4 regions of the Paenibacillus sp. JSM ZJ436 genome follow, and region 1 is predicted to be linked to each of the others. Evidence: riboswitches for the same ligand, from Rfam matches in the RefSeq annotation. Region 1 holds a riboswitch; each other region holds the start of a gene.
The links. Region 1 has a riboswitch for cyclic di-AMP ahead of ACH6EH_RS12250 (TrkH family potassium uptake protein). Riboswitches for the same ligand answer to the same signal wherever they lie in the genome.
Positions count from the first base shown of each region.

Region 2: another riboswitch for cyclic di-AMP. It lies ahead of ACH6EH_RS19115 (C40 family peptidase); the one in region 1 lies ahead of ACH6EH_RS12250 (TrkH family potassium uptake protein).
Region 3: another riboswitch for cyclic di-AMP. It lies ahead of ACH6EH_RS14315 (C40 family peptidase); the one in region 1 lies ahead of ACH6EH_RS12250 (TrkH family potassium uptake protein).
Region 4: another riboswitch for cyclic di-AMP. It lies ahead of ACH6EH_RS17875 (ubiquitin-like domain-containing protein); the one in region 1 lies ahead of ACH6EH_RS12250 (TrkH family potassium uptake protein).

Region 1 covers NZ_JBISEO010000008.1:62,543-67,923, forward strand. The annotation lists gene uvrC (excinuclease ABC subunit UvrC) at 1-20, shown strand, start outside; gene ACH6EH_RS12245 (CPBP family intramembrane glutamic endopeptidase) at 225-1,883, opposite strand; cyclic di-AMP (ydaO/yuaA leader) riboswitch at 2,199-2,343, shown strand; gene ACH6EH_RS12250 (TrkH family potassium uptake protein) at 2,436-3,776, shown strand; gene ACH6EH_RS12255 (potassium channel family protein) at 3,791-4,456, shown strand; gene ACH6EH_RS12260 (LysR family transcriptional regulator) at 4,570-5,381, opposite strand, start outside.
Region 2 covers NZ_JBISEO010000024.1:26,977-32,357, reverse strand. The annotation lists gene ACH6EH_RS19130 (4a-hydroxytetrahydrobiopterin dehydratase) at 19-324, shown strand; gene ACH6EH_RS19125 (c-type cytochrome) at 407-766, opposite strand; gene ACH6EH_RS19120 (GNAT family N-acetyltransferase) at 911-1,399, opposite strand; gene ACH6EH_RS19115 (C40 family peptidase) at 1,662-2,135, opposite strand; cyclic di-AMP (ydaO/yuaA leader) riboswitch at 2,139-2,274, opposite strand; gene ACH6EH_RS19110 (hypothetical protein) at 2,508-3,329, opposite strand; gene ACH6EH_RS19105 (M1 family metallopeptidase) at 3,340-5,328, opposite strand.
Region 3 covers NZ_JBISEO010000011.1:29,604-34,984, reverse strand. The annotation lists gene ACH6EH_RS14325 (PQQ-dependent sugar dehydrogenase) at 1-1,095, shown strand, start outside; gene ACH6EH_RS14320 (four-helix bundle copper-binding protein) at 1,177-1,515, shown strand; cyclic di-AMP (ydaO/yuaA leader) riboswitch at 1,689-1,822, shown strand; gene ACH6EH_RS14315 (C40 family peptidase) at 1,827-2,303, shown strand; gene ACH6EH_RS14310 (2Fe-2S iron-sulfur cluster-binding protein) at 2,394-2,786, shown strand; gene ACH6EH_RS14305 (hypothetical protein) at 2,847-3,374, shown strand; gene ACH6EH_RS14300 (LacI family DNA-binding transcriptional regulator) at 3,397-4,449, opposite strand; gene ACH6EH_RS14295 (alpha-mannosidase) at 4,632-5,381, shown strand, end outside.
Region 4 covers NZ_JBISEO010000019.1:47,290-52,670, reverse strand. The annotation lists gene ACH6EH_RS17885 (HD domain-containing protein) at 1-1,195, shown strand, start outside; gene ACH6EH_RS17880 (TatD family hydrolase) at 1,296-2,060, shown strand; cyclic di-AMP (ydaO/yuaA leader) riboswitch at 2,267-2,485, shown strand; gene ACH6EH_RS17875 (ubiquitin-like domain-containing protein) at 2,762-3,991, shown strand; gene rnmV (ribonuclease M5) at 4,095-4,643, shown strand; gene rsmA (16S rRNA (adenine(1518)-N(6)/adenine(1519)-N(6))-dimethyltransferase RsmA) at 4,643-5,381, shown strand, end outside.

The DNA.
Region 1 (5,381 bases):
GAAACGACCTGAGAGGATGAATTCGCCAAAGCAAGATTAGGGCTGTCTCGAAAATGGATTCATGTTTAACGAGACAACTCCTGCAACTCCCTTGAGTGAAATATGAAGCACAAATAAAGACATGGAAGAGTCAGGGCGGTTAGCCCAGCTCTTCCATGTCTTTATTTGGGTGGTTCAAAGAAACAGCCTCATTATAGTGTCATCGCAGTGCTGTATGAATCGCTTTATGCTGCGGGACCGGGAAGCGTCCTCGGACGATGGAAGATATGGATCAGATACGCCACGAGGGCTGGCAGCAGCATGTAGAAGATGCCTGTGAGCAGGTTCCCTGTTCCATTCATCATCGCCAGGCTGAAGCCCATCAGGATGCTGTTGAAGATAATATGGGAGAACATGACCGCCAAATATCCATACCGCAGAAAGATAAAGCTGAACAGTAAACCGATAACGATGAGCTCGATCGGCCTTGATATGACTGGGAAAATAGGATACAGCGTATGCCCCAGCGCCCAAATCAGGGACGAAATCAGACTTGCGGCCAGTGTGCTCCGGAATATTTTGGACAGCATCTTGATGCCAAACAGGCGATATACGGTTTCTTCCATGATGCCGGCAAACCATGCCATCAGAGGGAACAGCCATGGATACAGCATATTGTAGGGAGATTGGCTGGCGTCAATGGTTGACCATGTGTTCAGTGTCAGCCCGAGAACGACAAAGATCATTGACTGCACGCCCATCAAAATAAATGCCCATACATAACCCAGCTTCATGCTCTGCAGTACATAGCGGCCATAACCGGTCTCACGGACCTCGGGAAAAGGATTTAAGCCATCCTCTTTGAGCCAAAGCCCTGTTCCCCCGGCAAGCGAGAAGTAGACCAGAGCCGAAAAGACCAGGGAGTAGCCGGCATAGAAGAGAAGCCGCCCGCCGATCATCGTCTCCGACATCCCTTGAGCTTCATAGGACGGCAGCATATTGTACACATTCAGCATTTGCGTTACAAACACGATGACTGCAAGCAGAACGCCTCGCTTCCAGGAGATGTACATCCGGGTTCTGACGCTGTAAATGACGGCCAGGATGCCCAGGATGAGGGTGAACAGCCCGTAGCCTAGCAAGGTAAGCAGCACGGCAGCCAAGGTTTGCTGATCGACATAAGCCAGATGAGACTCAGGAGCGGCAAAAGCCGTCTCGAAAGACCGAAGCTGTCCGTTCTCAAAGGTAAAGGCAAGCTGCAGCACCGCTTCCCCTGCTTTAGCATCAGGGTCCCGGTAGATGAGTCCGGGCTCACGTTTGCCTGTGACCATCGTCAGTTGCTCGGGATCATAGCCTGCGCGCTGTACCCAAGGGGCAGCTAAAGCCTGCTTCTCCGCAAGCGTCAGCTCTCCTTCGAGCAGGAGCAGCAGCTGCCGCTGCGCCCGGCCCTCCTGCAGCATGGCGCCCTCATAGCCGGAGTCCTGCGAATCGTAGGTGAAGCCGGCGATCGCTCCGGTATGCATATTGACATCGACATGGATGGCATTGCTATTTCCTTGATCCAGAGTGACCCGGTACAGCTCATAAGGATATTTCTCCTTGAATTGTTCGTCATAGAGCTGCACCAGCTTCTCCTTCATCAGGTAGCCGTAAAGCTCAGAGCGCGCAATATATGTCACTAAGGGCTCTTGGCTGCTGCCGGGAGTCAGCGTCATCTGTTCGGTATAAAAGCGCTGTGCCGCCGCTGCTGCTTCGGATTTGTCGATGGGCTGGGGTGTTGACGCCCCGGAATATAGTGCAGGGTACACCTGCAGGGCGAGAAACAGTATACAGCCGGCCAAAGCCATCAGGAGCAAGGGCTTGAAATCCGGCTTAAGGATCAGCGGGGAGCCTGACCGATTCATGATGTCCCTCCTTTATTGCGAAATGGATTTTTTAGTTTGGTGACTCTGTTGAAGACTTTGTTATTTAGAAGTATATAGGCTGGGATGCCGGGAGCACAAATAAGGGCGCCTGGTCCAAGGGAGGGAACCTTCAAATAACTTGAAAAAAACTGAAAACGCGAAGAAAATTCCGAAAACCTCAGAAAAAGGGATGCTGTGATTCTGGAATATGGCTAATTTGAACCTTTTTACATGGATTTCAGTCAAAAACGGTTTTGGATATTCCGTGGCTGCATGCGTTATAATCACATCATGTCAGAACGTCATGACGATAATTGAATAGATCAGCCGAGTTTCGATAAGAAAACGGGGGAACCATGTAATTGGGGTGAATTTCGCTTTTTGCAGGAGAAGCGAATAGGGCAGCCTGTGATATGCCCGAATCCGTCAGCTAACCTCGTAGGCTGTGTGCACAGGGACCCAAACGCGATAAAAAGGCATTGGATTTCCAGTGTCTTTTTTATGTGCCATTTTTAAGAGGTGAGCAAAGTGAAACGGAAGTTGAAATGGAAGCTGAAATGGAAGCTAAAATGGCTCCGCTTGTCCCCGCCGCAGTTTCTGGTTGCGGGCTTTAGTGCCATTATTTTGACCGGGGCTTTTCTGCTGATGCTTCCCATAGCCAGCGAAAGCGGGGAAGGGCTCGGATTTATGGACGCCTTGTTTACGGCCACCTCTGCAACCTGCGTTACGGGTCTTGTCGTTGTGGATACAGAAACGTTCTTCAGCACGTTTGGGGAAATCGTCATTATGTGTATGATACAAGTAGGCGGTCTGGGCTTTATGACGATGGCTACCTTGATTGCGCTGGTTCTCAAGCGCCGAATCTCGCTCAAGGATCGGCTGATCCTGCAGGAGGCCATGAATCAGACCGCTATGGAAGGGATCGTGAGGCTGATCCGAAGAGTGCTGCTGTACTCCTTGTATATTGAAGGGGTGGCGGTAATCATTTATACGGCCAGATGGGCATTCGATATGCCCTTGGGCAAAGCGGCCTATTTTGCCGTTTTCCACGCGATCAGCCTGTTTAACAATGCGGGCTTTGATCTGTTTGGAGATTTCAGAAGCCTGACGGGTTATGTCAGTGACCCCTTTGTAAATCTTACGAGCTTATTTCTTATTATATCCGGCGGAATCGGTTTTATTGTGATGTCAGAAATCGTAGATTATAAAACCCGGCGGAAGCTGTCCCTGCACTCCAAGGTGGTGCTGTCCATGACGGGAGCGCTGATTGTGGTCGGTACGGTCATTATATTTATATTTGAATTTACGAATGTCAAAACGCTGGGCGCACTGGGCTGGGACGGCAAGCTGTGGGGCTCCTTGTTCCAGTCGGTCACGCCGCGGACGGCAGGGGCCAACACCTTGAATATTCCGGATTTGCGCCAGGCCACTCAGTTTTTTATCATTATTCTTATGTTTATTGGAGCATCCCCGGGATCGGCGGGCGGCGGAATCAAGACGACGACCTTTACGATTATGATCGGTGCCGTCATTTCGATGATTCGCGGACGCGATGATATCGTGCTGTTCCGTCACCGGCTGGCGCAGGAGCGGATCTTTAAGGCACTGACGGTCTCCCTGCTGGCTCTGTTGTTTATTGTAGCGGTAGCCATGGTGCTCTCTACAACGGAGGATGCGAGCTTTTTGGCGATTCTGTTTGAAACGGCCTCGGCGTTCTCTACGGTAGGATTGTCCATGGGACTGACGCCCGAGCTGTCCTTGCTCGGCAAGGTGCTAATTACGGTGACCATGTTTGCGGGCCGGGTCGGACTGCTGACACTCGTATTCGCGCTCGGACCAAAGAAGGGAAAAGAGCTGTACCGGTATCCGGAAGGCAAAATGATTATTGGATAAGGGGATAGAAGGACATGAAACCAAAACAGTTTGCGGTGATCGGCCTTGGTCGCTTCGGCGCCAGTCTGGCGCTGGAGCTGATGGACCTTGGCTATGAGGTGCTGGGCGTGGACCGGGACGAAGAGATTGTGGAGGATATGAGCGATCTGCTGACACATACCGTTGTTGCGGATGCTACGGATGAAGAGGTGCTGAAATCGCTAGGCATCCGAAATTTTGACTGCGGGATTGTGGCCATCGGCGATGATATCCAGACGAGCATCCTGACGGCAATTCAGCTCAAGGAGCTTGGTGTGAAGACGGTCGTAGCCAAAGCGATCTCGGTGCTGCACGGAAGGGCTCTGGATAAGCTGGGCGTGGATCGCGTGATTTTTCCGGAGCGGGATATGGGCATCCGGGTCGCGCATCAGCTCGTGACTCCCAATCTGGTGGACTATATGGAGCTGTCGAAGGATTATCTGCTGGTGGAGATGACCGTAACCGAATGCATGGACGGCAAAACGCTCAGCGAGCTGAACACCCGGACGCGATACGGAGTGAGCGTCGTGGCTCTCAATCAGCATAAGGGCATTATTGTGGCGCCGACCGCGATGGACGTCCTCAAGGCGGGAGATATTATGGTCGTCATCGGAACTAAGAATAATATTGACCGCTTTGAAGGTGAAGTCGTTAACACCTAAGGTGAAGCCTGCGGGCCAGGCCGGGCATGAAGCAGTATGTGAAATAGGCAGGCGGGACAGAATATTCTGTCCCGCCTGCCTATTGTTGTTTCAGCAAGGAAAGCGGTGAAGCATTAGTTATCGGCTTGCCGCCGCTCTTCCGCGAGCTTGCGGAACAGCGCTTCGGTCTCTGCAATCCAGCGGCTGGCGGCGCTGCTAAGCTCGGAGGCTTCACCGTAGATGAGGCTGGTGGTGCGCCGGGTTTCGATGAGGACCGGAATATGGATATCCACAAGTCCGTTGTCGGCCAGCAGCTGCGGCCGAAGATATGACTTGGGAAGCAGTGCGGCGGCTTTGCAGGTCGGCAGGAGCCGCACAATCGCTTCAAAGGAGTCAATTTCCATGCGGATGTCCGGCATAATGCCCCACCGATGAAACAGATCATCGGTCAGCTTGCGGTACCAGGTGCCGGTCGAGAAGATGATCATCGGCAGCCCCTGCAGCTGCTCGATGCCCACCTCGGGCGCATCAGCCAGCGGATGGCCCTCTGGCAGTACCAGCTCCAGATGGTCGTCAAAGAGTGGAATGCAATTAAGTCCCGCCTGGGAGATGGAGGAAGCGACAATCCCCACATCGACCCGCTTGTCCCGCACGGAGGACACGATTTCATGCGTTTTGCCGGTAATGAGCTTGATCTCCGCCGAAGGATGGCGCTCCATGAAGGCGTTCACCAAGGGGGGCAGCGTCGTTTGAAGAGTCGTGAGGCTGGCTCCCAAAGTAATTGTGATCTGTTCTCCCTCGCGGTAGTGAGCCAGGGTCTGCATGAAGCGAAGCTGGTTCTGCCGCTGTTCCAGGGCGTAAGTGTACGCCAGCTGTCCGATGGAGGTCAGCTCCAGCCGCTTGCCGCGCCGGTTAAACAGCTGTACCCCCAGCTCGTCCTCCAGCT
Region 2 (5,381 bases), on a different contig from region 1:
CGGGGGAGGAAGATAAGCATGCTGTACACACAGCAGGAAGTAGAAGCCCATCTGGAGAAGCTGGAGGGATGGGAGCTGGAGCAGGGGCGGTGGATTATAAGAAAATATACGTTTCCTTCTTTCATGAAAGGAATGGCCTTTGTGGATGAGGTAGCAGCGATCTCGGAAGCGTTTGACCACCATCCTTATATCACCATTGATTTCAAGACGGTGACGCTGCGGTTGACCTCCTGGAATGAGGGCGGCATCACCGCACTGGACATTAAAGAAGCACAGCAATTTAACGAGGTATACGAGAAAAGAAGGTCCGCGGAGAACGGATAACGAGGGTCTATGGGGTCACCACCTATACATCAAAAAACACGCTTGGGTCTGCATGAGACCAAGCGTGTTTCGTGTGAAGCTATTATTTCTTCTCGGCAAGGTACATCGCCACATTAGCAATTTCCTCTTCCGACAGCGAATCCTTGAAGGAAGGCATACCTGGTGGGCGGCCTTTAGAAATCACAGTGAAGAGGGCTTCAGCATCCAAGTGGCTGCCTACCTGATTCAGGGCTGGGCCTGCTCCGCCTTGAAGCTGGTCGCCGTGACAGGTGATACAGCTGCTCTTCAGTACGGCTTCAGCGTCTGCTGCAACCATGGTAACCTCCGGCATGGTCGGCTTCGCTTCTTCTGCAGCCTCTTCTTTACCTGGAAGCGTGAACAACAATACAAGAGCCAACGCGCATGAGAAGAAGAAAATGCCGCTCATGATCCATTTCTGCATCGTCAAATCGTCCTTTCCTATGTATGTGCATGTATTCCTATTATAGACGATCCTGTCGGGACAGCAAAGCAGTTGTGACAAAAAAAGCACAGACATGCTCATCTGAAAGCCATAATATCACAGAATCGTGACAAAATGCAGTCTTTAGCCCGGCACATATTCCATACAATAAAACTCGGCCATCCCTGAAGGCGTAAGCTTCTCATATGAATCCGTAATGCCAAAGCCGGCCTTGCGGTAGGTGCGGATCGCGCGCTCGTTCCAGGCCAAAACCTCCAGATCTAAGGGGCCGCTTGGATAACGCCGCTTGGCCTCGTCCACAATGGCCTCCACAAATCGCTTACCCATTCCATGTCCGCACCAATCAGGTCGCATCCCGAGACCGATGCGAATGACCCGGTCCAAGGGAAATAGCTGTGCGAACCCCCATAGTCTGTCCTGCTCATCCACCACAGAAAGATACTGCTCCTCCCGAATGAGGGGATCGCCGAATTCCACGCCGAGCTGAACCATTTGCTCCCAAGGGAGCCATCCATAAATATTGTAGGGCTCCGGGTAACGCCAGCTGCATACGTCGATTGCATGCTCAAAGGTCATGGGAACTGCTCGAAATAAAGGGTATGAGTCAATCATGGGAGGCACCTCACGGCAAAGGGTTGTTTACGCTTTAAGAATATATACCATATTATTTTCCAAAATGTGTTTCATACTCAGGGATACGGGTATTAAAGCAGTAAGACGCACGAGAAGATAAAAAGTTGTGGCTTTTACATATTTTTTTGTAAAATGAAAAACCTTTTGCCTTCTTCCTGCGTTATAGAAGTATAGCACAAACAAAAGCCCCGAAGAGATGTTGGCGCATCTGCTTCGAGGCAAGTCAATGACATGAATTGGATTAGTTGTAATTCACGGCGACGGCCTTGTACTTGCTCTCACTCATGACCCGCTTGGCTCCGACATAACGCTTGGCGAAATAGCTGGAGTTGAGGCTGGTAATGGTGACTCCTTTGGAGCTGGAGGAATGAGCAAACTTGCCGTTGCCTACATAAATCCCAACGTGGGAAACACCGCGGCCTGTCGTATTGAAGAATACGAGATCACCGGCCTTCAGGCTGCTCTTGGACACAGAGGTCCCCACCTTATATTGAGCGGAAGAAACACGCGGTAAGGTGACACCGAGCTTCTTGAACACATAACTTGTAAATCCGGAACAATCAAAGCCTTTCGTCGTTGTTCCACCCATCTTGTAGCTTACGCCCATGACCGGCTTAATCGTGCTGGTAAGCTTCGAATCTGCGAAAGCGCTTCCGGCAGTAATGCTGAGCGCGAGCGCTAAACCAAGTGAGACTGCAGCCAACTTCTTCTTCACGTGAAAAGCTCCTTCCAAGCCTGCGAGGTTAGCTTAAGGGTTCGGTTGAGAAGGTTAACCTATGACCCCTCTGTTACAAGGTCAATTCACCCAGGACGGATCCCCCGTTTTCCTATCGGAAATTCGGCTTTCTGAAAAATGTTAAAGTATTGGACTCAACGACAATATGGCTAGGTACATAAATGATGACATCAAGATGACAAATTTGTTACTATCACTTTCGTTATTTTAGCAGAGTATTTACATTTTGGCAAACAAAGGAACGATATTTAATAAAAAAAGAAACGGATGTCCCGGGAAGCAGCAAAAAGGAGCTGTCGCCACAAGATTCAATCTTGTCGGCAGCTCCTTTTTTAGTGGATCGATAACTCTTTATTTTGTAGATGATGATTTAAATACGTGATACTGTGAGGCCATTCCCCACACCTGAAAAAGGCTCTTCAGGAAATAGGAAGCCTGCTGCAGCAATAGGCCGATCAGGCCCGACCACCATAAGGACATTCCGCCGATCAGTAGCGAGGACAGCAGGGCCAGACCGCCAATGAGCAGGGAGAGCGGAAGCGCGCTGCCGAGGCGGCGCAGGAACAAGAGCAGGGCTGCGGGAGTTCCTGTGCCGGAGGTATATCCAAACTGCATGTACAGCAAAGCCAGACGGATGATCCATACATACAGAAGCCATCCCAGCACCCAGAGTCCCGGCTGCAGCAGCGCCTGCGGATGACGGGCTGCTTCCATGAAGGAAGGCAGGGCCTCCGGAAGTAACCAATACAAGGGCAGCCCCAGCAGGATCAGCTCCAGGATATAGAACAGCGTCAAGGGCTTCCACAGTTTCCGCATGCCTTGAAAAAGAAACAGCCCCCGCTCCCCCTCGGCTTCCCGGTGTAGATGATACATCATTCCGGCCCGAATGCAGGGAGTCAGCAGAATATGCACAGCCGCTAGGAGAATCAGCATCCATACAGCACCGGGAAGCAGGCCGCCGCGGGTCAATGCCAGCTCTCCTTCAAAAAAATAAAGCAGTCTGCTCAGCTCATGCGGAGCGGGATCGGGGTATCGCAGCAGCAGCGGCACGACGATGGAGGAAATGAGGCGATACAGGCAGTACCCCCAGAGCAGCCGATATACAAATAGCAGAATAATGACATAAAACTGATCCTTCACACTTCCCCATCCTAAACCCGCGTATGTTCTCATATAATCCCCCCTACCATGACAGCGCTCCGTACAGCGTCTCGATCAGCTTGGTGACGCTCAGGTTCCAGCGTGTCACCTGCTTGGCCTCCATGCCGGCCTTTAAATAGTTGTTCACATGCTTGTTCTCAAGCACCATCGTGTAGTCGGGATCAGCCATCGCCCAGATCATCGGGGAGGAGGAGGTCACCTTGAAGCGTGCAGCCTCGCCGCTGCCGTCCCACACCCGGCGGATCGTTTCTCCATTCTCAAAAGCGAACGTCACGGGCACCTGGTGTACCGGTCCTCCCCGGCTGCTCAGCGTCACTGTGGTCGTATAGGAAGGATGGTCTGCTGTACCGGTGGAGGCCCCCTCAATACTTTCCACGGCAACATCCATCATCTGTGCGCCATACACATAGTGGTCGAAATAGCTCTGCCATGATGATTCGGTGATCTGCTCTACAGCCTGCTGGAAGTCCGCTGTAGTGGGATGCTTGAAGCGATATTTTTGGGCATAGGCTTTCATGATCCTCTCCATCGTCTTCGCACCGACATGCCGCTGTATGTCCTGAAGCACCAGCTTGCCACGGGTATACACGTTTTGGGCATAATGCTGGTGGGAGCCGTATTTCCATGCCTCCTGCGTCAGGGAGGAGGGCTTGGCAATGGACGCAGCCTGGGCTGCCGTGTTCGGAGTGAGGCCGTATTCCAGCTCCATCACCTTTTCCTCCGCGTAAGAAGTGAAGGCTTCATCGAGCCAGGCTTCTTCAAATTCATTGCTGGCAATCATGCCGTAGAAATACTGGTGGCCGATCTCATGAATGACTGTGCGCTCCAGCTCATAGCCAGGGGCATCATCCTTGCCCCCGAAGGCTGTGATGAGTGTCGGGTACTCCATGCCGCCGGCGCCATTGCCCTCTTCGGGAGGCACGACAATGGACAGAGTGGAGTATGGATACGTCCCATACCACTTGCTGTAGGATTTCAGAGCCGCTTTGGCTGCATCGAAATAGCGGTCCTTCAGATGCTTGTGCAGCGGATCAAGATACAGCTTAATCTTGACTCCCGGCACCCCGGGTGCTGAAAAAGCTTCCTCGGCAGCGATAAAATCAGGGGATGCCGCCCAGGCGAAATCGTGGACATCATCGGCATAAAACTGATATATTTTTTCGCCGTCTGATGTGACTGCGGATTTGGTCGGGAAGCCGGTCGCGGCGACGATATAATGCTCCGGTACGCGGATGCGTACGCTGTAGATGCCGAAATCGGCATAAAATTCAGAATTTCCGTGATACTGATGAAGGTTCCAGCCCTCCTCAGAGGCTCCCCGCGTTCCTGCCGGCTCATAGACACTGAGCTTCGGAAACCACTGCCCGGCCATCGTGAAATCCCCCGCGCTTCCCATTCGCGCGAATATTTTAGGCAGCTCCACTTGAAATCCAAGATGCAGGGTGATGCTCTCCCCGCCTTTTACCGGTCGGGGCAGGCGAAGCTTGACCAGCGTCTGATCGTTGATATTGCCGTCATCCGGCTGTACGTACTGAAGCCGATGCAGCAATGAGAGTCCGTCTGTCGTCTTGACCTCGGTAATGCTCATCGAGCCGAAGCCGTCCTGTGGCATGGTATCCGAACGGAGACGTCCGCCGGATTCCTTCATAAAGGTTGTATCTTTGGAAGCAAATGCATTGGGATAAAGGTGAAAATAAAGCTCGGTGACGGCTTTTTTTCCCGGATGAGTCCAGGTCAGGGTCTGTGTTCCGGTCAACTGGTTCTCTTCCGGCGTCAGGCGCACATCCATGTGATACTCCACCAGCCGGTTGCTGAGGGCAGGGGCCGGCAGGTCGGGCTGCACCTTGGGCGGGGACAGCGGTGCTTTGACGGCAGACGGTGCTGTCCCGGACTCCGGACCGAAAGCGGGGGCGTCTTTATCGCTGAATCGGGGAATGAGCAGGAATGCTCCTGCCAGCATGACGAGCGCGAGCATGGATGAGAGAAAGACCTGGATACGTGGTGGGACCATTTCAATAACCTCCCGTTGACAAGCATGTACAGCATGTATATGTTTGCAATGGG
Region 3 (5,381 bases), on a different contig from region 1:
TCCAGTCCGGTACAGGATGAGTCATCCGGGGACCAGGAAGCCCCTGTGGATCAGCATTCTTCCGGCAGCCAAGCGCCGAAGCAGAATAGTGAGCAGGAAAGCTCCGACGGGTCGTACACGTACAGCGTAGTCGCAGAAGAATTGCAGATTCCATGGTCCATTGCGATCTCCGGGAAGGATATTTACATCAGTGAACGGGAAGGACAGATTGTATCGCTGAAGGATGGTCATCGGGAGCGTCTTCCGGTGGATACGAAGCAGCCTGTTAAGGCGCAGGGTGAAGGGGGGCTATTGGGCCTTGTGCTGGCCCCGGACTTTGCTAGCAGCCGATTAGCTTACGCTTATCACACGTACGAGGAAGGCGGCGAAATGAAGAATCGCGTCATACTCATTCGACAGGAGGAAGAGGCTTGGCAGGAGGTCGAGGCGTTCATTGAGGACATCCCGGGCTCTAATGTGCATAATGGCGGACGCATGAAATGGGGGCCCGATGAGAAGCTGTATTTGACTACCGGGGATGCAGGTGAAGGAGAGATGGCACAGAATGTCGAGAGCCTGGGAGGGAAAATATTACGTATGAACCCGGATGGCTCGATCCCGGATGACAATCCTTTTCCGAACTCCTATGTGTATTCCTACGGACACCGCAATTCTCAAGGTCTTGCCTGGGATGCGGCAGGGCGCATGTTCAATTCCGAGCATGGTCCCAGCGGCCGTGTCGGCGGGCATGATGAGATAAACAGCATTGAGCCGGGCAGTAATTATGGCTGGCCGGATAACATCGGGGATGAGCAGCAGGAAGGGATGGTACCTCCTTTGTTTCATACCGGCGAGGAAGCCATTGCCCCTTCGGGAACTCTTTATGAACGAGAGGACATGCTCCTGATTGCGGGTCTGAGGGGAGAAGCATTATACCGCTTTGATCTTGAAAAGAAGAAGCTGAACACCGTGCTGGACGGTGTCGGCAGAATTCGCGATGTACAGAAGAGTGAGGATAGAGTTTACCTCATTACGAACAATACCGACGGACGCGGGACACCATCTCCAGGAGATGACCGCCTGCTGCTGCTTCAGCCGAAGCAAGAGCAGAAATGATTAAATATGCGGGTTCTGGTTAATGATAATGGAGACCTGTCTAGGGCAGAATAAATCTTTTACAGGAAAGGAGCACATCTTATGTCAACCATATCACCTGAAAAGCTTCAGCAATGTATTGACGAGTGCCTGCGCTGCATGCAGGCATGCAATCGCTGCTACAATGCCTGCCTGGAGGAAGAAGACCTGCAAATGATGAAGGAATGTATCCAGCTGGATCGGGAATGTGCAGAGCTCTGCGCTTTTGCAGCTCAAGCAATGTCGATGAATAGCAGCTATATGAAGCAAATTTGTGAGGCTTGTGCTGAAATGTGCGAGGCTTGCGGAAACGAGTGCAGCAAGCACGAGCATGAGCACTGCCGTCAATGTGCGGAGGCCTGCTTCTCGTGCGCCAAGGCCTGCCGGGAGATGGCGGCCTAACTAATACGCTATTATGAAGTCCTATAAACGGCCCTAAACACTTCCTAAAGAATGTGTTTGGGCCGTTTTTGTCATGCTCCAAGCCCTGACTGAAACCCATGACAAATTGGTTACAAAAATGATTGACAGCTTGTCCTTTAATGTACTACATTAAGGGAGAGAGTTACAAAAATTTCATCAATATGCCGAATTTCGATATAGAAAACGGGGGAACCACTGCCGGGTGAATTATTCTTGTTTGAGAGGGAATATAGGGGACCCTTAACCGAACCCTTAGCTAACTCCGTAGGCACCGAAGGGAGCACTATCTTTTGAAGAAGCTGCTATTGTCTGTACTAGGTTCTGCTTTAATCTTTTCATCGGGTGCGGTTACGGCATTCGCAGATCAGGGGCCGAAGCTCCAAGCTGAAGTGACTAAGCTTGTCGGAACCCCTTATAAGTGGGGCGGCACGACCGTAAGTGGATTTGACTGCTCCGGGTTCATTTTGTACATATTTAGCAAGTATAATGTAGACCTGCCACGTACCTCCGCAGCCCAGGCTACCGTTGGTGTGAAGGTAGAGCGTGATGATTTAAGGCTTGGTGATCTGGTATTCTTTAACACGACGGGCAGAGGCGTATCTCATGCCGGTGTCTATATTGGTAACGGTCAATTTGCGCATGCTTCCACCAGTAAAGGTGTAAGAATCAGCAAGCTGAGCGAGTCTTACTATGACAGCAAGTACGTGACTGCACGCCGGGTGATCGACCAGAAGGATTACATCCAGATGGTGGGCGAAATCAGCTAAGCAAGAGGTATTATGATTGGAATCAGGGGCCTGCGATGAATTTCGCAGGCTTTTTGTGTATCATGGAGATATGAAGGAGGGGGTGATTCCATGCTCAAGCGACTGAAGTCATATCTGCATCAACGCCGGCGGCCCGCTTCTAATCCTGAGCCGGAGCTCGTGATCACAACGGAGCGGGACGAAGAGCGCACCCTGCTTCTCATTAAATCCGGTGTGCAGAGGTCGGTAGAGCCAATCATCGGGGAGACCGTTCTTCAGATCGCGGAGACGCATCAGGTTGAATGGAACTCCTTTTGCAAACGTGGAACCTGTGCGCGATGCCGCTGCATCATATTGGAAGGAGAGGAGCTGCTCTCCGCTCCGAACGAGGCTGAGGAGGCTCGGCTCGATCCGGAGGAGCTGGAGGAAGGCTACCGGTTAGGCTGCCAAGCCAAGGTGAAGCAGCCCGGAGATATGACGATTCGGCACGCGCCTTATTTCTAGGAATAAGGAGAGCGCCAGATGCCGCATGCTATCTTGTATAACGGTTAGGAGGGAATGTGTATGACTCGAAACCTGCAAAAGGTGCCCTATGGATATGTCCCCCCTGTGGAGACAACCAAAGGCACACTGATCTATTATGATCCTTTTGAAGAAATCGGCAGAGAGCAAGGGCTGTCTCAAGCGGTACAGGTGAAGACGGAGCAGGCTTTTCAGCGGCTTGTCCTGTATCCGCTCCATGAACAGACGATGAAACGAATGTACAAACGAGAGGGGACCTCCTTTTATAAAAGAGAACACGCATTACAGGACTGGATTCAGGAGCAGGGCAGGGAGGATATCGAGCTGGACGCCTGGGAAGGCAAACGGAAAAAATACGTCCCGATCGAAGCCGCCCTCCGCCATCTGACCGAGAAGAATCCAGCTCCGTATTTTCTGCTGGTGTCCGGAGCAACAGCCAATGCCTTCGCCTCTTATCATGTGTTTCAGGAGTGGATTGTCAAGATTCGCTTGCTGCTTCTGGACGAGCCGGTTTCACTTCATCCTCGGCTGCAGCAATATGACAGCCGATGGAGCAGGATCACTTTATGATATCTACTGCCGGCAGTGACCTTTAGGCCGATTTCCGCGGAATTAGCCGGGTAGAAAGCATGATCGTTTCCACCGGTGCCCCCGGGCGATGCAGGCGCCGTTCCAGCGCTTCAATGGCCCGGGCGCCCAGCTCTTCCTTGCTCAGCTGAATCGTTGTAAGTGGCGGAGCGGAGAGTGAAGCCCCCCAAACATTATCTATGCCGATGACCCGGCAGTCCTCCGGAATGGAGTAGCCGTGTTTTTGCAAAGTCTCCATCCACTCCAGCGCGATATCATCGTTCGCGCCAATCCATCCGTCAGGACGCTCGTCCTCCGGGATCTGCTCCAGAGACTTCAGCACTTCATCTCCCCAATGACCTCTTTCATAGGGCACCTGCCATTCCAGCAGAGTCGTGCCTTGCTGCAAAAAGTCACCACCCACACCTAATTGCACACCGATCCTTCGCTGCAAAAAGCTCGCCGAGCGTCCATCATCGGTAATGAAGCCAATACGCCGACAATGCTGTGACTGGAGAAACGTAGAAGCTGTGGCTCCGGCATTCACATCATCGTGGCGAACCGTATCACACTGCAGCAGCGGCTCCTGATGATCCACTAGGACTAAGGGGAGCTGGATAGCTGCCATTCGCTGCAGCAGCGGATACGGAAAAGCTCCCATAACAATAATGCCGATGCATTGATCCCAATGGACATGAGGGGCAATGAGCTGCTCTGCCGGAACGTCTGCAGGCGACAGCTCCTGCGGCGGAGATACGATTGCATGCAGCCATCCTCGCTCCTCACAGGCTGCAAGCATGCCTGAAAGCACCCGCTCCCAGTAATTCGGCTCGCCGCGGTTCTGCTGCTTCATGCAGATCAGCACGAAGGAAGCCTCCCGGTTGTCATCCGGCGATTCCTGGTTGTCAGGCTTAGCCATAGCTATTGAAGTGCGATAGCCTGATGCTCTGGCTAGCTCCAGCACCCGGCTGCGTGTCGCTTCACTGACGCCTGACTTTCCGCTCAATGCTCTGGAAACGGCATATTTGGACAGGCCAAGCTGGTCGGCCAAGGTTTGAATCGATACTTTTCGTGACATATTCAATTCTCCTCTCCGTTAATTCCAATACTTCATGAAATCGCATTGACGTATAATACGCTCCGAAGTACACTAAAGGCTAATAACGTTATGATAGTTGATGATAACAAAAATAACAATATATAAAGAAGGCATTATATGCTTTATGCTCACTTCTTCAAGTCACGAAAGGACGGCAGCCTATGATTTACATCCAGCGGTTTATTCAATTTTTGTCAGATAAGCAGTGGAGAGAAAGCATTGAGATTACTGAATGGAATATGCAAAAGGCTAAATACATCATGCCCGGGGTGTATGAAAGGTTGACGGAGCAGCCGGAGCTGACCTCCGTGAATCCGTTGAACAGCCAGCATGGGATTACGTATTTTCTAAGCAAGCAGGTGGAAATTCCATCTCACTGGCAAGGTGCAGAGGCTGCTCTTGTATTTGAGGCGGGTGGCGAAGGTCTGTTGAAGGTGAATGGAGAGCCGTATCATGGCCTGGATCGTAACCATTGGTTTGTACCGCTGCCTGCGGTGAGGGTAGGGACTGCGCCACAGCTGGACATCGAGCTGTATGATCCCATACCGGAGCCCGTAGATCCTTTAAATCAGCAGGCGGTGATTCAGCCTGTCATTTCAGGCATTACGAGCCGGCTGGTCTGGGTTAATGAACCGGTTCAGAACCTCCTGCATTCCGTAAAAGTTGCGTATGAAGCCTGCCGCTATCTCCCAGAGGAGGATTTGCGGCGTCTTCGCATTCACAAGCAGTTGACGCAGGTGATGGATGAATTGTATGGCGCTGCAGATGCAGTGCTGGCTGACGGGCAGCGCATCTCGGCGATTGAGTCCAAGCTCATGGACAAGGTACGTCAAGAGAAGCCGGATGAGGGCTTGAATGGCGTCATGCATATGGTAGGACAATCCCATATTGATATTGCCTGGCTATGGCCG
Region 4 (5,381 bases), on a different contig from region 1:
CAACACGCCGGAGTTTCAGCGGCTGCGCCGGATTCGGCAGCTAGGCACCTCCTTTCTGACCTTTCACGGGGCGGAGCATAGCCGATTCTCGCACTCCTTGGGTGTCTATGAAATTACGAGAAAGATTATTTCTCAATTTGAACGGGGCAGCTATCCGGATTGGCCAAAAGAAGAGCGGCTGGTTGCCTTGTGTGCTGCGCTCCTGCATGATTTGGGCCATGGTCCTTTTTCACATTCTATAGAAGAAGCCTTTCATATGAATCATGAGGATTGGACCTGCAGAATCCTGACAGAGGATACATGTGTCAATGAGGTGCTGACCAGCCATGATCCGGATTTCCCTCGCAAGGTCGCTGCTGTCATTCAGAAGAGCTATGACAAGCCCATTGTTAGTAATCTGGTCACGAGCCCGTTGGATGCAGATCGCATGGATTATTTGCTTCGGGATGCGTACTATACGGGTGTTAACTATGGCACGATTGATTCCGATCGGATTCTCAGGCTGCTTCGGCCCTATAAGGATCGGGTGGTGGTTAAGCAGTCCGGCATGCATGCGGTCGAGGATTATTTGATGTCACGTTACCAGATGTACTGGCAGGTCTATTTTCATCCTGTGACGAGAAGCTCCGAAATTATATTACGGCAAATATTCCGCCGGGCGAAGGAGCTGTTCCGGGATCGATATCCTTTTCAATTCATGGTAGAGCCGCTGCCGGCTTTGTTTGAGGGCAATCCTGATGTCAATCAGTATTTGCGCCTTGATGAAGCGCTTATACAGACCGCTTTTCTGCAATGGACCTATGAAAAGGACGACCTGCTCCGGGATCTTTGCTGCCGCTTTATGCACCGCCGATTGTATAAATATGTAGAAATCGATCATATCGACAAAGAGACGATCGACGAGCTTCGCCAGGCCTTTCAGGAAGCGGGATTGAATCCGGAATATGACCTGGAGGTTGATTTTCCGACCGATCTGCCCTATGATGAATTTCCTTCAGGCTCTATAGCAAGCCATAAGCAGATTTTACTACTGGACCGGTTTGATCAGCTGCGGGAAATCTCCGAGGTATCAGACATTGTGCGCTCCATCAGCGGCATTCACCGCGGACGCTCCCATCTATACTACCCGGAGGACAAGCTGAGAACGGTGTGGGACACATTGCCCGCTGACGTCACCAGTCTGCTTGCACGGTAGTGCACAGGAACCTGTGGCTGCTCATGTCCAGATCGAGCTGGAATGATGGATACAAAGGTCAAGCTGATTTATTTTCGACAGGAAGGGAGCTTTACACGTTATGTTATTCGACACTCATACCCATTTGGATTCTGCAGCCTTTGATGAGGACCGTGAAGCCGTCATTCAACGGGCAGTAGACCAGGGAATTACGCGTATGATCAACATTGGCTTCAATCGTGAGACCATCCCGACGACGATGCAGCTCGCTGAAAAATATGATTTTATATATGCAGCCGTAGGCTGGCATCCGGTAGACGCCATTGCGATGAAGGAGGAGGACCTGGAGTGGATTGCCTCTCTGACCGCTCACCGGAAGGTTGTAGCCATTGGCGAAATTGGACTGGACTACCATTGGGACACGTCTCCCAAAGAGATACAGCATAAGGTGTTCCGGCAGCAGATTCAGCTGGCGAAGGAGCTGAATCTGCCCATCGTGATTCATAATCGGGATGCGCATGAGGATGTCCTGCGAATTCTGAAGGAGGAAAAAGCGTCGGAGGTGGGCGGCGTCATGCACTCCTTCTCCGGCAGCTGGGAAACGGCCAAGCAGTGCCTGCATATGGGCTTTCATATTTCCTTCGGCGGACCCATTACGTTCAAAAATGCCAAACAGCCTAAAGAGGTGCTGACACAGGTGCCGCTGGACCGCCTTTTACTGGAAACCGATGCGCCATATTTGACACCGCACCCGTTCCGGGGAAAAAGAAATGAGTCCTCTTACGTGAAGTATGTGGCAGAGCAAGCCGCTGCATTGAAGGGGTTGTCTCTGGAAGAAATTAGTGAAATTACAACCCGAAATGGTCTGGAACGATTTGGGATTTGATGAAATCGGGAGCAAAAGCGGTGAAAAAGCGAGTATTTGCGATGAATTAAGATTTTATCATCAAAAACGGTCCGATTATTACAATAATTTAACTATTTATCAGAAAAAATGTGGTTGAACGTTGCTTTACAACCTGCATGTAAAGAGAGTATCATCTTTTCAGTACTTATGAAGCGCTGGTTTGACACCAGCAGCATATTCATTTACAAACCGTCTCGCTTAATCTCCAGATCATGGAGAACGGGGGAACCGATACAGGGTCAACGAGCAACCATACATAAGGGCTGTGAGCACTGTATTTGATTTCAATTCGGGTCTTTGGGGTGAATTTGAGGGCAGCCGCCATGAGCGGTTGACTCGAGATAGGGCGTCTCTCTTACGTCCGAACCCGACAGCTAACCCCGTAAGCGTAAATAAGAGAGGCAACGGTCGTGCATCCTTTCCAAGACTACAGCTGGAAAAGCCACGAGAAGAGTCTCTAATACTCTTTTTCGGGCTTTTTTTATATTCAGAATATTGGAGAGAGCGCCATCATACCCTGGGATACACAAGGGGGGTGGCAGAACACATGCACGAACAGACGGGGCGTAACGCAGGGTGCACATCTATAGCGGGGCACTCTGTGAGACAAATTTGCTATAGTCGCGTCATATACACTCATGCATGATCTAGAGGGCGGGGCTATGAAGGAGGATGAAGCAGTGGGCGTTTTACAACCAGAACAGACCCATGATTCACAATCATCCAGCATGTCATACGCATTACGATGGAAGCATGATTTTCTGCGTCAACTGATGCTGGCGGCCTTTGGCACCATCACCATTACGCTGCTCGTACTGCTGATTATACACAACCAGTCGGGCAAAGAAATTCACCTGGTGGTCGATGGACGGGTGACCACGGTGGAAACGAATGAGGCCATGCTGCAAAATGTGCTGGAAGAGCATTCGATCTCGCTGAAGCCGCAGGATGAAATATCCATGCCGCTAAACGGAAGTCTTCAGGATGGAGACCGGATCGTCATTCAGCGTGCGGTTCCTATTACAGTTACCGCAGACGGCAATACGCAAACGGTATTTACAACCCAGGACACTGTACAGAACGTGCTGAACAAAGCCGGCATTACCGTCCAGGATGAAGATAAAGTAACTCCTGCACTGGACAGCAAGCTGTCCGAGGCTTCCGACATTCGCGTTATTCGCGTAAGTAAGCAGCAGGTACAAGAAGAAGAGGTCCGCGAATACCGGGTCATCAAGACGTCAGACCCTTCGCTTCTGAAGGGCGATAACCGGGTGGTTCAAGCGGGAGAGCAGGGACTGATCATTCACCATATTGAGAAGGTGTATGAAGATGGACAGCTGGTTTCCAAACAAGTGGTGTCCAAGGAAGTCGAACGCAAGACGATGGATAAAGTGATCGCGGTCGGCACGAAGAAGCCGCCGGAGCCGGTGAAGGAAGAGCCGGTCGTTCAGGCTGTAAAGCCAACGACTGTAGCCAAGACGACGACTAAGACCTCGGCGAAGACGCCTGCCGTTCAGCCAAAGGCCGCCGTTCAGTCGAGCTCAAGCTCAGAGAGTAAGCAGAACAACGTCGTTTCTAAAGCCGGTATTGATTTTGAATATAAGAAAGTGCTGAACAATGTATCCATGACGGCGTACTCCTCGGAGCAGCCGGGCATCGGTACGAAGACCGCTTCCGGTACGCGTGTTACGGAAGGCCGCACCATCGCTGTAGATCCTAACGTCATTCCGATTGGCTGGTGGGTTTATATTGAGGGCATTGGCTTCCGCCGTGCCGAAGATACAGGCGGTGCGATCAAGGGCAACAAGATTGACGTGTATTACGACTCGCTGCGTGCAGCACTGAACTTCGGACGCAAGAACGGGCATACCGTGTATGTCATTGGACCCGTCAAGCCGGAATCGAACTAATGTTTTACTTTTCCATGAGAAATAGGCTACTATTTATGTAATATAATGAGATGCTAAGAAGAGGATATGATCCTCTTCTTTTTTTTGGAAGGACGAATGAAGCATGATTAAGGAAGTTATTGTGGTGGAGGGCCGGGATGATACGGTCGCGGTGAAGCGTGCTGTAGAGGCCGATACGATAGAGACGGGAGGCTCTGCGGTAAACCGAGCAGTCATTGCCAAGGTGAAGCTTGCGCAGGAGCGGCGAGGTGTCATTATTCTGACAGACCCCGACCATGCGGGAGAGCGGATTCGCAAAATCATTGATGCCAAGGTGCCGGGCTGCAAGCACGCGTTTATTCCGGAGGCTGATGCGACCCGCAAGGGCGATATCGGTGTCGAGAATGCATCTGTTGAGGCGATCCGGCATGCCCTCTCACGCGTGCATACAGCGTTCGATAAAGCGGACAGCCTGATCTCCATGGAGGAGGTTATTGAGGCGGGGCTGCTGCTGCATCCAGATGCGGCGGCAAGACGCATGCAGATCGGCAATCAGCTTGGTATCGGCTATTGCAATGGCAAGCAGCTGCTGAAGCGGCTTGCTATGTTTCAAATTACACCGGAGGAATTTCAGGCAGCGGCTGCTACGCTTGAAGACGGAGGGAAGCATTAATGGGAACTGAAGATATATCAACACCGAAACGAACGAAGGAGATCATTGCCCGGCACGGTTTTTCATTTAAGAAAAGCCTCGGCCAGAATTTCCTGATTGACCAGAATATTTTGCACAATATCGTGAAGGCTGCTGATCTGACCAAGGAGAAGGGAGCTTTGGAAATCGGCCCGGGCATCGGTGCACTGACCGAGAAGCTCGCTCAGCAGGCCGGTACGGTCACCGCAGTGGAGATTGACCAGCGCTTGATCCCCATCCTGCAGGAGGTGCTGGAGCCGTATCCCAACGTGTCTGTGGAGCATGGCGACGTGCTCAAGGTCAATCTGAAGGAGCTGTTTGCAAGGCGCTTTGACGGGGTATCCAAGGTGAGCGTCGTTGCCAACCTTCCGTATTATGTGACGACCCCGATTATGATGAAGCTGCTGGAGGAGAAGCTCCCCTTGGAGAATATTGTGGTCATGATCCAGAAGGAGGTTGCGCAGCGCATGGCGGCCTCCCCGGGCAGTAAGGATTATGGCAGCTTGAGCATTGCGGTGCAGTATTATGCAGAGCCGCGGCTGGTCTGCACGGTGCCGCACACCGTCTTTATTCCGCAGCCGAACGTAGAGTCGGCGGTCATCCGGCTTCAGGTTCGGGATCAGCCTGCTGTTGCGGTGAAGAATGAGCAGCACTTTTTCGAGGTGATCCAGGCCTCCTTCGCCCAGCGCAGAAAGACGATTGCGAACAATCTGAAGAGCA